Regions from separate parts of the Lysinibacillus sp. FSL M8-0337 genome, predicted to be linked through region 4. Evidence: predicted binding sites of a transcription regulator. Region 4 holds the regulator's gene; each other region holds the start of a gene.

Region 1 (4,221 bases), 1.9 Mb from region 4:
GCCGGCACCACCTCCGATTGTGGTTCAACCACCAGCACCGATGCCGATGCCAGAGCCGCAAATGATACCAATACCATTCCCGATGCCGATGCCAATGCCGATGCCGCAACCACAGCAACCGATGTGGGTGCCACAGCCAGTAGAACTTAGCTGGAACCAACAATTAGTAATGCCACAGCAACCGGCACCTATACCAGCACCACCAGTAGCACAACCAGCTCCGCCACCACCGCCGCCAGCACCAGCACCCGCGCCACCAGTTCAACATGTACCGCATATGCCGATGGTGCCTCATTGTTCTAGTTGCCATCAGCCAGTGCATCATCAAATGTGGTGGCATATGCCAATGCAACCACAAATAGAGGCTTACACAATGCCGCAGCAACCGATGCCATGTGCTATGCCACAACAACAACCAATGCATTATGCTATGCCAGCTAATGCGGTAGGGGGAGAAAATTTCCTAGAATCGAGCACATCGCCATTCTTTAACCCGAATGCCGGACAAATGCAGCCTCAATTTGAGCAAATGCCAATGATGCCAATGATGCCAATGAATCAATCTTGTGGATGTGGCACACAACACGGAATGGGGCAGTCTTGTGGATGTGGCTCACAGCACGGAATGGGGCAATCTTGTGGATGTGGCTCTCAGCCGGTAATGATGCCAAATTGGCAATTTGACCCATGCCATTGTCCGCCACCATGTTCAGCTGGACCATGGATGTCACCGCACTTTTTCCCAGGCGGGATGACGCCTTATCGATGGTAAAAAAGCCTATATTGTCGAGGAAGTAAAGCCTAATATTTGGAAGTACAAATATCAATCTAAACATTATTTTGTAAAACGAGCAAAGCAGTTAGAAATAGCAGATAAAGTGAGGGCAATTCATCGCCATTTGGGACGACTAGAACCCTCACTCATCCTGCCGTTAGTAAAAAGTGATGATGATCAACTCATTGTTCAAATGTGGCAAGAGGGAAGTCATAGTGCGAATTTTGCTTATAAAAAAGATAGAGAACAATCTTTAAAGCTATTAATCGATTTGCATGACACGAACCAAAAAATTGCGTGGCAACGAGTACCAGGTTTGCATACCTTTTCTCAGCTTTTAAAATGGCAGATGCGTCATATGCGTTTTAAAAGTAGGCGAAATGACTTGCGAGCATTTTTAACGAGAGAAGAAGTGGAGCAAATTATTCATTTCAGCGAAAAGGCTTTGCAGTTAATGGAACTAGAAGATGTGCAGGAAAAAGACATTACGCTATTACATGGTGATGTGGTGCACCATAATTTCTTATGGTGTACAGATGGAGAATTACGTTTAATCGATTTTGACTTAGCCCATCTCGGAGAAGCGGATGATGAATATATATTATGGCTGCATCGCGTGTTGCCCGCAGTAGATTATGATCTTGCTAGTATTTTAAGAGAATTACCAGCACTTGAACGGTTAGATAAAAGAAAGTTCCATCGTTTAAAGTTTCCAAATGAGCTGTTGCGAGAATGGTTATTTGCTATCGATTTACCGTTAGAACAACAGCTAGTATTTTTAGATTATTTAATACCATTTACTAAGCGAGCGCTAACATACTGGCCGAAACTGTGGTACGATATTGATAGAGTGATGAAGAGATGACCGTCCCCGAGGCGGTCATTTTTGTATGGAATCGGGGCTATTGCTATAGCATATAGTCGAGCATTCGTTCGCTATATGCTATAATCGAAGACGATGAATGTGAGGGATATACTATGTATGATTATTTAAAAGGTCAAGTAGTGCGTATTACGCCAGAGTATGTCGTACTTGAGCAACAAGGGATAGGTTGGCAATTGAATACACCGAATCCATTTGCATTTCGTGCGTCAGCAGTTGAACAACAAATTTACGTACACTTGCATGTTCGGGAAGATGCACAAGTGCTGTATGGTTTTCCGAATTTAGACCAACGAGAGTTATTCCGAAAATTAATTTTAGTGTCAGGCATTGGACCTAAAGGTGCACTAGCGATTTTAGCGACAGGTAATCCTCAACAAGTGATTGGTGCCATTGAACGAGAAGATGAAACGTTTTTAGTGAAATTTCCAGGTGTCGGTAAAAAGACAGCACGTCAAATGATTCTAGATTTAAAAGGTAAACTTGGTTCTTTACTAGACACAATGGAACTACCTAGTTCGGAAGATGAGCTGCCTTTATTTGGCGTTAATCCATATAAGCATGAACTAGAAGAAGCCATTCTAGCATTAATGGCTCTAGGATACTCGGAAAAAGAACTCGATAAAATCCGACCGCAACTAGAAGATAATGACAAGCTGGAAACAACAGATGCGTATATGAAGCAAGCATTGCAGTTGTTATTAAAGCTGAAATAATGGAAGGGAGGCAGGTACATGTCGGAACGTATGATAGCAAGTGAAGCTGGCCGTTATGATGAACAATTTGAATTATCTCTTAGACCCCAAAGATTAGCACAATATATTGGGCAGCATAAGGTGAAAGAAAATTTACAAATTTTCATTGAAGCAGCAAAGCTTCGGCAGGAAAGTTTAGATCATGTACTATTATATGGTCCTCCTGGATTGGGAAAGACGACATTAGCCGCTGTCATTGCAAATGAAATGAATGTTAATGTTCGTATGACGAGTGGTCCTGCCATTGAACGTCCAGGAGATTTAGCAGCGATATTAAGCTCATTGGAGCCTGGAGATGTATTGTTTATTGATGAGATTCATCGTCTTCCACGTGCAATTGAAGAGGTGCTATATCCAGCTATGGAGGATTTTTGCTTAGATATTGTTGTTGGAAAAGGACCGGAAGCTCGTTCAGTGCGTCTTGATTTGCCACCGTTTACGCTCGTTGGTGCAACGACAAGAGCCGGTGCGTTATCCGCCCCGCTACGAGATCGATTTGGTGTACTGTTACGATTAGAGTATTACGATAATACGTCACTTGCTGAAATTGTCGTAAGAAGTGCCCATTTATTTGATGTGGATATTGAGCAAATAGCGGCAGGCGAAATGGCGAGACGTTCTCGTGGTACACCACGTATTGCTAACCGTTTACTGAAACGAGTGCGAGATTATGCACAAGTGCTTGGAGATGGTATGATAACGGAGGACCTTGCTAAGCAAGCGCTAGAGCTTTTACAAGTGGATCCTAGAGGGCTTGACCATATTGACCATAAGCTTGTGACCAATATGATTGAGCGCTTCAGTGGTGGCCCAGTAGGCTTAGATACACTTGCTGCTTCAATAGGTGAAGAACGTGTGACGATAGAAGATGTGTACGAGCCATATTTAATGCAGATTGGCTTTATTCAACGTACACCGCGTGGACGCGTCGCAACGCATCTGGCTTACGAACATTTTGGATATGATTATCCACAACAAACATAAAAGAAGGAAGTTTTTTTCATGCGTGTAGAAGATTTTGATTTTGAATTACCAGAGGAGCTTATCGCACAAACGCCCCTTGTCGATCGTACGGCAAGTCGGTTAATGGTTGTGACACCGGGCTCAGAAAAAGTCGAGCATCATCATTTTGCTCATATTTTAGAGGAGTTACATGCTGGTGACTGCCTTGTACTAAATGATACAAGAGTATTACCTGCTCGTTTAATGGGTGTAAAAGAAGAAACGGGTGCTCATATTGAAGTATTGCTCTTAAAGCAAACGGCTGGAACGGATGAATGGGAAACACTTGTAAAACCAGCGAAACGTGTTAAAGTAGGTACCGTTGTCACATTTGGAGACGGTTTACTAACAGCTACTTGTACAGCAGAGCTAGACCACGGTGGTCGTATGTTTGAATTCAAATATGATGGCATTTTCTATGAAATTTTAGAGCAACTTGGCGAAATGCCATTGCCTCCATATATTCGCGAAAAATTAGATGATAGTGAGCGTTATCAAACTGTTTACGCGAAAGAACGTGGCTCGGCAGCAGCACCTACGGCAGGTCTTCATTTTACACAAGAATTATTAGCGCAAGTACGAGCAAAAGGTGTCGAGATTGTTTTTATTACACTACATGTTGGACTTGGCACATTCCGCCCAGTAAGTGTGGATTCGATCGAAAACCATGAAATGCACGCTGAATTTTATAGTGTGACAGAAGAAGCCGCAGCTACGATTAACCGTGTAAAAGCAAATGGCGGACATGTCATTGCTGTTGGTACAACATCTACTCGAACGCTCGAAACAATTGGCTCTAAATATGG
Region 2 (4,221 bases), 1.2 Mb from region 4:
TTTCAACAAGTACATATCCTTTTAAAAGTGAACGTATTTTTGCAGATTTCTTTCTTGTTCCTTGAAGAATTTTCCTAAGTGATTTAATTTGCTTCTGATAATCTTCTAGTAAAAGTAGAGAATCATTTGTCATGTTCTCTTTTATCTTTTCACAGGAAATGCGTAAGTTTGTAATGAATGTTTGAATTCTCTTTATATGTAGAAACTCCGAGATTGGATACTCTCCCATTCCCTCTAGATTATTATCAGTTGGAAGTTCTTTCATTACCTCTGTATAAGTTTCCATTGCGTAAATTGCTTTAACCTCTTCATTATTTAACCTGTCCAAAACAATTTTTAACATTTCTTTTGTTTCTACTTCAGCCCCAGTTTTCACCTGTACAACAAAGAATGAACCCATGATACATCACAACCTCCTTATGTTATACTGATCACATTTATCCTCAAATAGTGTAACTACAAAATAATATAAGCTTTTACTTTAGTTATTCATTTTGTGTATATTTTGTGTAAAAAAAAGCTCTTCTACTTCCACATTTAATATTTGCGAAATCTTAACAGCATTGATAAAACTTAAATTTCTTTTCCCATTTTCAATATTTGCATAGCTACTTGGCCTTTTATAACCTAACTTCCTAGATATAAATGTTATTGAAATACCTCTTTCTTTTCTATATTTCTTTAACTTGTCGACAGTAAAGGATTCAATTGAAATGTTTGTAAATCCCATATTTAATAGCTTAAAAATTTTTACACCGTTGATAAAACTCAAGTTTCGCTTGCCATATTCAATGTTTGCATAGCCACTAGGACTTCTAAAACCCAACTGAATAGACATATAGGTTTTGGTCATACGATGTTTTTCTCTATTTTTTCTAATTGTCTCAATTACATACTCTCGATCTTGATAAGCAATCATAAATTCACTCCTTTTGTTACACCCTTCGAATAATTTGATATTATCATAAACTACTCTAATTGTGTATGTCAACTTATATGTTACCCCTAATGACAAATAACTTTCTTAATTTGTGTAAGTGTGGTACTATGTTCTTGAAAAATGCATACTACCATGTTTTTGCAACCTATCACTAAAAACAATAAAATTTTAAGAAATAGGTGTTTATTAAATGAAAAATAAAAAAGAGCTACCGCTTCCTCAAAAAATGAAGCAACTTCGTGAAAGTAGAAAATGGACGAAAACAGATGCAGCTAGCAAATTAAACAAAACTTTATCAACATATGCTAACTGGGAGTACGGTCTAAGAGAGCCAGATAGCGAACATTTAAAAAAAATCGCTGATTTATATGAAGTATCTATTGATTATCTATTAGGTAGAACCGATAATCCTAATACAGTGGAAAGAAACGAAGAAGAAAAAGGATTTTTAGAAGCCATTGAAAATTTAGAATTAAAAAGATGGATTTTAGATTTACCTAAATCTCCCGAGGAAGATTTAGAAAAACTACGATTAATGTGGAAAATTATCAAAGACGAAAAATAGAAATTAACTATAAATAAATATGTTAAACAAAATTCCCTATCTTCTCATATCAATATTCGATTTTTGATAATGAAGCTAGGAATTTTTTTAAACCAGAATCGAACATAAGTTCTTAAGTAAATTTTTTGAAAAGTTTGTACATTCCGTTGTCAAAAATACATTATTAGTGTTATCATATTAGCGAATTTTACAATAAATTGCATATTTTATGGAGAAAAAGAAGAAGTATTAGGGAGAAAGTTATATCGTTTTCAAAATGTAAGAAGGGAGTTTTTATCAATGAAAAATTTTATTCAACAAATTTATACTAATTTAAACTTAGAGAATGAGGGAAATATTTTTAATAAAATTGATAATATCTCGAACCATCTTAATTTAAAAACATATTATATTCCATTTTCTTCTGAAATAAATAACTTAGATGGTAATTGGAGAATTTTCTTAAATGAGAACCACAGCAAACTCCAAATTTGGGAGGATTTTGGGGTATTATTAGGTATTTACTTTCATTCATTTGAAAAGCTAGACAAAATTAAATTAGAAACTCCTGTTGAAGTAATAAAAGAAATTAGTCCATTTGCATATAATTTTTGCATTCCGGATTTTATGTTAAAAAAAATAGCATTCTATTCTGATGAACAACAGACAATAAAACTAATCGCTAGAACATTTACAGTGGGTGAACGTTTTGCTGCTAAAAGGTTATCTCTGTATCGCTGTGATTTAAAACATTCAACAATGTAAATTAATTTAATATTCTTCCTACATAAAATATGATAGCCTTGCTACAAAGTATTGTAGTAAGGCTATTTCAATTATATTATATTCTTCCACAAAAGCTCTGTTAGTTGAAATATAATCTTCCCAAAGCAATGTTTATTAATATTTCCTAAAAGTTTGCTAGCTGGCCCTATTTCTTATAATGCACAAATTGTCTTCAAGAATTGCGCCCGTTTGTGGAACAACAAGTTAAACAACACTCCACAACTAAACTGCTTATGGTTCTAACTACTGAATTATACTCTACAATGATCAGTATTTTTAAGTGAGCAACAACTTATACGAAAACAGCCATTATTTGAGATAGAGCTTATTAAAATAAAAAACATCAAGGAAACCGAGGAATCCTTGATGTTTTTTATTTCTTTTTACTATTTTTTATTACCAACATGAATTGTAATACCTTCATCAGCAGGGCTATAAATAGCAGTTACTTTTCTTCCATTTGCAGTGCATGTTTCTGGAATATCATTTTTACCGAGTCAATTAGCTCTGTTCTCATCAAAAATTTTTTATCATTATGAGAGAAAAAATAACATTACCATTTGTCCAAATTAAATCGGATAGTTCTCAGATAAATTTTGAATTATTCTCTAGGCTTATAATCATTTCTTCATAAGCTGCATTAGACTCAATGATCTTTTTTCTATTTTCCCATTTATCAAATTTCATTTGTACCTCAAAATAATTTAATTTGTATTGGCGAGCATTGATTTTGGTACGGTTGGAACACCAGCATGTTTAAGAGTTTCTAATAGTTCAGAAATTTTTTCGGTAGTTTGAGCTAAATTCTCTATATTTCCAAAATTAGAAACCTCTCTCTTATCACTAACCGTGAATATTATTCTTTCTTTTGCTCTCGATAGAGCCACAAAAAAAGCATTTTTATCTGCTTCTCTTTGTGTAGAAAAACTCCAAAAAGCTTTATCTTCTACTCCAATAAAAATTACCGTATTATACTCCAATCCTTTACTTTTATGAATTGTCATAATAGGAATACTATATTCTCCTATAAAGTCACTAATCAATTCTTGCATAGAAATTCCGGATTTATAATTTAATTTAGAAATCATCTTTTCTATTAAGTTATTTAAATAGTCTCCTTGATTGTATTTAGGATATACGGATTTAATAATATCTTCCCCAAAATAATCTATTATGTCTTTTAAAACACTCTCAATATCAACGGTAAATTTACTTTCATCTGTATTAGTAAACCGATTTTTAATCTCTGATAATAATTTTAATAGCTCTTGTTCAATAGATATATAATTGACACTTTGGGGTTCTAAATTACTGTACTTAATTTCAATAATTTCATCAATAACGCTTAACCACAACTCTGGAGATTTTTCTTTATATGATAATTCTAATATTCTTATTAGAATTAAAATCAGTTCTTCAGATAATAACTCCTGATAATCTTTTTCTATCCTACTTTGAATATCAAATTCAGATAATTTATCTATTAGTGAGGCTGTATAAATATTTTCTTGTTGTTTAACAATGATACAAAAATCCTTTGGTTTAAGTTGTTCTTCTACAATCCAATTTTTGATGTTTTCCGCTAATATAGTTGCTTCATTATTATGATTATCAAATTTCCATATTTCACAAATACCATCTTCTTCATTCCAACTTCCGGCTGCTCTAACTTCCGGAGATTGACTACTTAAAGTTTGCGAGAAAATATTTTGTATATACACCAATTTAGGGGCTGATCTAAAATTACATAGAAGAGTAGTTTCTTCAGCATTAAAATCTGATTCAAATACTTCAAAAGCATTTGGCAATGCCCCTGCCCACCCCATAATTCTTTGCTTAGTATCTCCAACAGCTGTTAATTTTGAATCTGAGCTATAGAAAATGGTTTTTAATAATTTATACTGTAAATCTGTTGTATCTTGAAACTCGTCTAAAAAAACATGGCTATACG
Region 3 (4,221 bases), 2.0 Mb from region 4:
CGAATGATGCGCGTGAATAGCCATATAAAAGCTTCGCTAACAGTTCCTCATGCCCCTTTGTACCATCTGCTGTATAAACTGTGACATCGCCCGTTGCCTTTCCTTTTACACGTTCAATTGTACACTGACCATAGATTGGGTGTTGAATGGTCAACTGACCGCCAAATTTCGGTGATGTTTTCGGCTCATATTTCCGCTGGCTTTGCTGCTTTGTTGGAAAACCAAAAAGCATCTGCAGTATAAATTGCTGGATTGTCGTTTTCCCTGCTTCATTCATACCGTAAAAAATGGTCACACCGTCTTGGAGAGAGATGGTGATATTTTCATGTTTACCAAAGCCGTAAATGTGGATTTTCTGTATCGTTAACAAAGTTCTCACACCCTTTGAATTTCATCCGCTAATAACGCCTGCGCCTCAAGCTTCAAATGCTTAATTTCTCGTTCCGTTAAAGGTTCAACAAATCTCGCACCACTCGCATGTTGGTACAAATCCTTTAAAATATCCTTCCACTCCGTAATGTCCCATTGATCCATAACACTTATTACCGATTCTGTTATAGCTGTCGGTTCAGAAGATGCTGTACTCTTATGGATAAATAGTTTTTGCACCCACCCCATCGGTTCAATGCCATCCTCTGCTTCGCGAATGGTTTCTAGCCATTCATCTATTGTGGCATGTTCAAATAATGCTTCAGCCTCATCATCTATATGGTTTAGGTGCAAGTCAATAACAGAGGCACCATATTCCATACGATTAATGGCGATGGCCTCCTCGCATTTTTGCAGTAACTCGTTGGCATGCATTACATTTGTACAATCCACTTCTACGACGTTATAAACAACAGCAGAGGTTGGTACAAATGTTAAATTAGCAGAGGTTTGTGACAAGGTTACATCGTAAAATCCTTTTATGCCTTGTTCATTACGATGGCGGCTTTGAATATTGCCCGGATAAACTATTGGCGGTTCTTTGTGTAATAACTGTCGTTTATGAATATGCCCAAGCGCCCAATAATGATATCCTTTTGCAAGAAGTTGCTCTTTTTTAAATGGTGCATAGACCGCGTGAGTTGAATCACTAGCTTCACTGCCATGCAACATACCTATATGGATAGCATGCTGATCCTGCGCAACTGGATAATGGTGGATCATCGCTTCCTTTACATGACGCTGACCATAGCTGAAGCCATAAATATTTACCTGCTGACCACGAATTTTTAATTGCACAACACTCGTATCTGCTGGTAATTCGTAAACATTGCTCGGCAAGGCAAAGCGTGTCCAAGAACCGTTTAAATGATCGTGATTGCCATAGCTGACAATAACAGGGATGTTATGCTCAAAAAGTGTTTCCATTGCTGATTGAAAACGTCTTTGTGCCTGTAAACTGCGATTTTCTCCATCATAAATATCACCAACAATAAGCAAGAAATCCGGTCTTTCTTCGATTGCCCTATGAATAATTTTATTAAATGCTTCAAAGGTACTTGCTCTAATTTTCTTAAGATTATTGTCAGGTAATCCAAATAAGCCTTTAAAAGGACTATCTAAATGTAAATCTGCCATATGGAAAAAACGAATTGCGGACATCTAATCACCTCTATAAATAAATGGAATCTCATAATTAAGTCTAGATTTTGATTTTGCTTGTAGATTTGTGCTATCTACAGAAAGGATGAATCAAAAGCGAATATTTGTTCTATTTTATCATACTTCCTACAATATGAGAAACGAATTCATGTAACAGCCCTTCTTGAGGTTGTACTAAATTTTCCACAATTTTCGTAAATTATCGAAATATTCGCTAGATATACCGTGAAGTTTATATTTCTTCTATGTATAATAGAGATATAATTTAGTAAAGGGTGGGGTTTGTGTATGAATAATTATCGTTTTACAGCTTTTGAGAAAACTGGGGAAACTTTGTATGATGAAACTTGGACATTTGAAAACGATGAAGCAGCAAAAGTAAACGGTCAACAGCAAATCGAAGAAAAGGGAGTTGCGGAAAAAACACACCGCCTTGTGAACTCTTCAGGAAAATTAATATTATTCCATGTTTAATTGATGACGCATGTCACATTGTAATCAGCTATATTTGTGAAAATAGGTAAGCCCCGCCACTTCGCTTTTTGTGGTCGAGCAACGAGCATTCTCTCCTTGCATCATGCATGCAATGGAATCTCGTTGTCTCGCTACAGAAATGTTCGTGGCGGGGCTTACGTTGTATCATTTATTCTTTTCGAAAATGTTAAGCTGTGACCTATATCTTTGATTACATAAATGCCTTATTGTCCTACAAAGACAGGTGTTCTTTTTTCAACAAATGCATGAATGCCTTCTAAATGATCTGCCGTTTTTCGCATAGCAGATTGCCCTTGAGCTTCCATCGCTAAAACGCTCTCTAATTGAGGCATATTCTGACTATGCAAAATTCTTTTTGTCATAATCATTGACGCAATTGGTGAAGCAAGCATCTTTCCTACTAACTGATCAGCCACTGCAAAAACCGACCCTTCAGGTGCAACATAATCAATTAAGCCTACACTATGTGCTTCCTCGGCTGTTAGCACTTTTCCTTCCCAAATCATTTGTTTTGCCTTTACAGTGCCAATTCTTTCCTTCATAAAGAAATGACCTCCACCATCTGGTATTAAGCCAATCCCGATAAAGTTCATCGCCAGCTTGCTATTTTCACAAGCAACGATAATATCTGCACCAAGTGTTAAACTAAATCCTAACCCCGCTGAAGCACCATGAACTGCAGCTATCACAATCATTGGTAGTTGGTAATAAGCCTTAACAATTCGGGTTAAATAGCCCATTGCCTCATCAATATTTAACGGCTTATGAGGATCAAGCATTGCCTTAATATCCCCGCCCGCAGAAAAAACTTTACCTTCCCCGCGAATAACCAAAACCTGTATTTCCTGTTCTTGCTGTAATGCTTCAAAACACTCTGCTAATTCACGCATCATCACATCATCCATTGCATTCATCGCTTGTGGTCGATTGAGCGTTAATGTTGCACGACGCTCTAATTTTTCTAATGTAATTGTTGAAAATTCCATGTCCACACCCCCAAATATGAATAGTCATTCACTATGTACTATTCGGCTTTTTTTGGAAAACTCCTTCTGTTCTACGCAAAATAGCGGTTGTTATGCTATATTTAATGTCGAATAATGAAATTAAAGGTGGGTATTTTTGTGACACAAAAGGACTTTCGTGTATTACTTTATTATAAATATGTTGCTATCGAGGATCCTGAAGCATTTGCAGCAGAGCATTTAGCATTCTGTAAAGAACTTGGATTACTCGGTCGTATTTTAGTAGGATTAGAGGGCATTAACGGGACAGTTTCTGGTACGGTTGAACAAACGGAACAGTATATGAATCATATGGAGGCGGACCCTCGTTTTAAAGATATTATGTGGAAAATCGATGAAGCAGAAGGACATACCTTTAAAAAAATGCATGTACGTCCTCGCAAAGAGATTGTCCACCTAGGGCTAGAACAGGATATTAACCCATTAGAAATAACGGGCGATTATTTAACACCTAAGGAATTTATGACGCGTATGCAGAAAGATAATACCGTTATTATCGATGCACGAAATGATTATGAATTTGATTTAGGACATTTCCGCAATGCTGTGCGTCCAGATATCGAAAACTTCCGCGATCTTCCTGCTTGGATGGAGGAACATAAAGAGGATTTTGTTGGTAAAGACATTTTAACTTATTGCACAGGTGGCATTCGCTGCGAAAAGTTCTCTGGTTGGTTAAAGCGAGAGGGCTACGGTGAAAGTGTCGGTCAATTACATGGCGGTATTGCCACGTATGCTAAAGACCCTGACGTTCAGGGACAATTATGGGATGGACAGATGTTTGTTTTTGACCGCCGTCGCAGTGTGCCGATTAATCAGGTAGAGCATGTGATTGTTGGCAAAGACTATTTCACAGGAGAGCCAACAGAGCGTTATACAAATTGCGCTAATCCGGAATGTCATAAATTAATGCTATGCGAGGAAAAGCATGAGGCATTTTATATGCGCAGCTGTTCAGATGATTGTCGTCGCGCCAAACGGAATTTCTTTGTTGAAGAAAATGGCTGGACAGAAGAGCAAGTGGAAGAACAAATCGCAAAAATTGCACAAGTTCAACGTTAAATTGTTTGAGTGACTGGCACTGCGGGCAAGCGACTTACATTTCGTGCTT
Region 4 (4,221 bases):
GTGGCATCGGCATGCTACTGTCTGGCCGATTGTTGAGGAAATAAAAATAAAGACTGTTTACTAGTGTGACTAGTAAATGGTCTTTTATTTTACCGTGAAAATTTTTGTCCATAAAAAAGTGCCCCAAAGACGTGCCATTTCTATATGAAGGTGACAGGAACATGGATAGAAGCTGTAGAATTTTATCATTACAGTTCACTTGTATTGAATTCAAACACGAGTCAGAAACACCAGAAAAATGTAGAGTTTACTATTTCCGCGACCGTCGAGGTCACAACCTTTTGATAATGGACAATAAGCGCTATGTTAGTTTAGGAGGTAATAAAAATGGAAATGGCTTATACAATACTTGTATTCGTATTTGGGCTTGTATTTGGTTCTTTTTTTAATGTGGTAGGCTTACGTGTGCCGATGAAGGAGTCGCTAATCCAACCACCATCACACTGTACGACCTGTCAGAGGCAATTGACGCCTAAAGATTTAATACCGGTATTGTCCTATATAGTTTTAAGAGGCAAATGTCGTAGCTGCGGGCAAAAAATTTCATGGATTTATCCGCTAATGGAGCTGTTAACAGGGATATTATTTACCTTTTCGTATTGGCAATTTGGATTTAGTGAAGAATTTATCGTAGCTTTATTATTAATTTCATTATTGGTGATTGTTGTTGTATCGGATATTGCCTATATGCTTATGCCGGATAAAGTGCTCTTGTGCTTTTTGCCATTATTAGTGATTGGGCGTATGCTAGCACCTTTAACGCCGTGGTGGGATAGTATTGTAGGTGCTGTCTTTGGCTTTGGCATATTATATAGTATCGCAGTTGTGTCGCGTGGCGGGATAGGTGGCGGCGACATAAAATTATTCTTTTTACTTGGCCTTGTATTAGGGACAATCAACACACTATTGACATTATTTATAGCAGCCTTCATTGGAATGGTTGTCGGTATAATTGTGCTTCAAGTGCGGCAGCAAGGTAGAAAAACGCCGATTCCATTTGGCCCTTCCATCGCACTAGCGGCGGTTATAGTTTATTTCTATGGAAATGTCATAGTACAGTGGTATGTAGGATTATGGTAAGGAAGGAGATAGATAGATGAAACCAATTATAGGTATAACGGCGTTTGCGGAAGACGATTTATCATCGAGATTAAATGTAGCCTATAGCAATAGCATTATTGAAGCTGGTGGCATCCCACTTATTATTCCGCTGGGGGTAGAGGAAGATGCGGCACAAATTCTATCGTTAACGGATGGTTTACTTTTATCGGGTGGGCACGATGTTCATCCATTTGAATTTGGTGCTGAACCTTTGCCAAAGCTAGGACAGATACACCCAGAAAGAGATAAGGTGGAGCTGGCTTTACTTAACGCAGCCTTTACAAGGAAAATGCCGATATTCGGAATTTGTCGTGGTATTCAAATGCTCAATGTTGCATTGGGTGGAACGTTATACCAAGATGTTGATAGTGAATATCATAGTAGTAAGCTGCTAAAACATGCACAACAAGCGGCTCGTGGTGTTGCCACACATTATGTTCACATAACACCCCATACATTGTTAAAAACAATTATTGAAGAAGAAAAAATTGCTGTTAATTCCTTTCATCATCAAGCAGTAAATGTCTTAGCGGAGAAGCTAGTCGTTGCAGCAAAATCGAGTGACGGTCTAGTCGAAGCAGTGGTCCATGAAGAATTTCCGTTTTGTCTGGCAGTTCAGTGGCACCCAGAAGAACAGGCAATTGTAGGAGATATTGCTGCGCAAAAACTTTTTTCAGCTTTCGTTAAAGCGAGCATGTTATATAAAAGAGAAGCATAGTGAATGCTTCTCTTTTGTCGTGGAATTAGTATAAGAATGCATTAATGTACACGGCGATATAAGCCGACAACTTGTCCTAAAATCGAAACTTGGTCTACAATAATCGGTTCCATTGTAGCGTTTTCTGGTTGTAAGCGGAAATGATTTTTTTCTTTAAAGAAGCGTTTGACAGTTGCTTCATCTTCTTCGGTCATGGCTACGACGATATCACCGTTATCGGCTGTAGCTTTTTGCTTGACGATGACTAAGTCCCCGTCAAAAATTCCTGCCTCAATCATCGATTCACCCATGATTTCTAACATAAATAACTGATCTTCGCTTGTCCCGTAAATATCCGGTAAAGGGAAATATTCGTCGATATTTTCAATCGCTGTAATTGGTGATCCAGCAGTAACCTTCCCTACAAGTGGTACATGGATAACACTTTGCTTTTGAATTGAATCCTCAGGCTCTAAAATTTCAATTGCACGCGGTTTAGTAGGATCTCGTCGAATAAAGCCTTTTTGCTCTAAACGAGCTAAATGTCCATGAACTGTTGAGCTTGATGCAAGTCCAACTGCTTCACCAATCTCACGTACAGATGGTGGATAGCCCTTTGCGCGTACTTCTTCTTTGATAAACGCCAGTATGTCTTCTTGTCTTTTCGAAACTTTTTTCATGATTGCTCACCTCTTTTTTTCATATCATTCTTCTTACTAGATAGTATAGCAGAATGCGAACACTTATGCAAACATAGGTTCGAAAAGTGTTTGACAAAAACGTTTGTTCGCTTTATTATAAGAACATACATTCCGAACAAACATTCTAAAAAAGGGGATATGATGCATGGATTGGTTTAAAAAAAATACACATATTTCAATTTTATTGGGCGTAATTTTATTATTTGCAAGTTATCTTTTTATAACTGATCCTGGAGATATTACGTACACTGAAATTCATATAGAGCATGGCGATAGCTTATGGTCGTTAGCCGAACAATACCGTGGTAAAATGGGTACGGATGACTGGATTAAACTAGTGAAAGCCGAGAACGAATTACATAGCGTTAATATTGTTGCAGGGAAATCGCTCGTTATACCAGTAGTGGGTGACAATACGAAGCCCACCAATTCTATTGAAATTGCGAGAAGTGGAAAATGATGAATAAAAAACGAACGGCTGTACTTTACTGCCGGGTGAGCACGGAAAAAGAGACCCAAAGTTCTTCATTAGAACGACAACAAGAAGAATTGCTGCGTTATGCAAAGGAACAAAACTATGAAGTGATACAGGTTTTTCAGGACAAACATAGTGGGTATGATGTGGAACGCGAAGGTTTACTTGAGATGCTCGATTTTATTAAAGAAAACGAAATTCAAGCATTATTTGTACAAGATGAAACACGTTTAGGGCGTGGGAATGCCCGAATGGCTGTACTCCATTTATTGCAAAAAACAGAAACAGATGTTTTTTCGATGCGTGATGCGGGGCCTGTCCAATTAAATGAGATGGACACGATGTTGCTTGAAATATTAGCGATTGTAGAGGAGTATCAGCGTAAAATTCATAATGCGAAAATTCGCCGCGGTATGCGTCGAGCAGTAGAAAATGGCTATCGTCCAGAAAATAACTTGTCCAATCGTGGCAATCCAAATGGTCAGGAGCGCAAGGAAGTACCGATAGAAGAAATTGTGAAGTTGCGAAACCGAGGCTTTACTTTTGAAGAAATTGCAATGACAATGAGAGGTCTCGGCTTCGAAGTTAGTAAAGCAACCGTACATAGGCGCTATCAAGAACACAAGAAAGATTAGCAGGCAAATAATTTGCACTGCTAGTCTTTTTTTATTCTAGTCTTGAAGGGTAGTAGAGAGCTCAACTTTGCCATTCTTCCTGCAAAATAGCGTAATAGTACTCATCCCACCAATCGTCACCATAAGGTATACATTTTTTGAAAAATCCTTCACGACGCATACCGATTTTTTCCATAACACGATAGGATGCAATATTTTCGGGCTGACATGTGGCGATGATGCGATGAAGCTTCATTTTCGTGAAGCCATAATTTAATAGGGCTTGTGCTGCCTCTGACGCATAGCCTTTACGATAATATGCAGGATTTAACACCCAGCCAATTTCATATGTATGCTCGCCAAAGTAAGGATGGAATACGAGATGACCGATAACTTGTGACTGCTCACGTAAAACAATGGCAAAATGCTTTGCTTCGTCACGATTATCGGAAATAAATTTTTGCACTTGTTCTGCAGTTAAAACGCCTTCTGGCATATAGTGCATCACTGTTTGATCGGACATATAGTTAACAACAGCCCGCCAATCTTGTATTTCAAATTTTCGGATATGTAATCGCTGTGTTGTAATGTTCACATTATTTCCCCCCAATAAGTATTCATTATTAATAGTTA

The links. The regulator LexA, encoded in region 4, represses DNA repair genes until DNA is damaged. The targets are predictions, from matches to a motif close to CGAACATATGTTCG.
Region 1: the regulator LexA is predicted to act here: its motif matches at 1,698-1,711, upstream of ruvA (Holliday junction branch migration protein RuvA).
Region 2: the regulator LexA is predicted to act here: its motif matches at 1,605-1,618, upstream of MKY08_RS11510 (ImmA/IrrE family metallo-endopeptidase).
Region 3: the regulator LexA is predicted to act here: its motif matches at 1,688-1,701, upstream of MKY08_RS18545 (DNA repair exonuclease).

What each region holds. Positions count from the first base shown of each region.
Region 1 is NZ_CP151996.1:3,132,689-3,136,909, reverse strand. Features, by position in the region: gene MKY08_RS15055 (LysM domain-containing protein) at 1-772, shown strand, start outside; gene MKY08_RS15050 (phosphotransferase) at 762-1,640, shown strand; gene ruvA (Holliday junction branch migration protein RuvA) at 1,754-2,374, shown strand; gene ruvB (Holliday junction branch migration DNA helicase RuvB) at 2,393-3,397, shown strand; gene queA (tRNA preQ1(34) S-adenosylmethionine ribosyltransferase-isomerase QueA) at 3,416-4,221, shown strand, end outside.
Region 2 is NZ_CP151996.1:2,429,573-2,433,793, forward strand. Features, by position in the region: gene MKY08_RS11495 (hypothetical protein) at 1-400, opposite strand, end outside; gene MKY08_RS11500 (helix-turn-helix transcriptional regulator) at 482-919, opposite strand; gene MKY08_RS11505 (helix-turn-helix transcriptional regulator) at 1,131-1,505, shown strand; gene MKY08_RS11510 (ImmA/IrrE family metallo-endopeptidase) at 1,785-2,249, shown strand; gene MKY08_RS11515 (ATP-dependent helicase) at 2,975-4,221, opposite strand, start outside.
Region 3 is NZ_CP151996.1:3,801,733-3,805,953, forward strand. Features, by position in the region: gene MKY08_RS18540 (AAA family ATPase) at 1-370, opposite strand, end outside; gene MKY08_RS18545 (DNA repair exonuclease) at 376-1,590, opposite strand; gene MKY08_RS18550 (YhzD family protein) at 1,879-2,064, shown strand; gene MKY08_RS18555 (enoyl-CoA hydratase) at 2,289-3,071, opposite strand; gene MKY08_RS18560 (rhodanese-related sulfurtransferase) at 3,210-4,172, shown strand.
Region 4 is NZ_CP151996.1:1,258,124-1,262,344, forward strand. Features, by position in the region: gene MKY08_RS05645 (DUF2339 domain-containing protein) at 1-44, shown strand, start outside; gene MKY08_RS05650 (A24 family peptidase) at 328-1,080, shown strand; gene MKY08_RS05655 (gamma-glutamyl-gamma-aminobutyrate hydrolase family protein) at 1,097-1,819, shown strand; gene lexA (transcriptional repressor LexA) at 1,861-2,478, opposite strand; gene MKY08_RS05665 (LysM peptidoglycan-binding domain-containing protein) at 2,645-2,959, shown strand; gene MKY08_RS05670 (recombinase family protein) at 2,959-3,609, shown strand; gene MKY08_RS05675 (GNAT family N-acetyltransferase) at 3,671-4,183, opposite strand.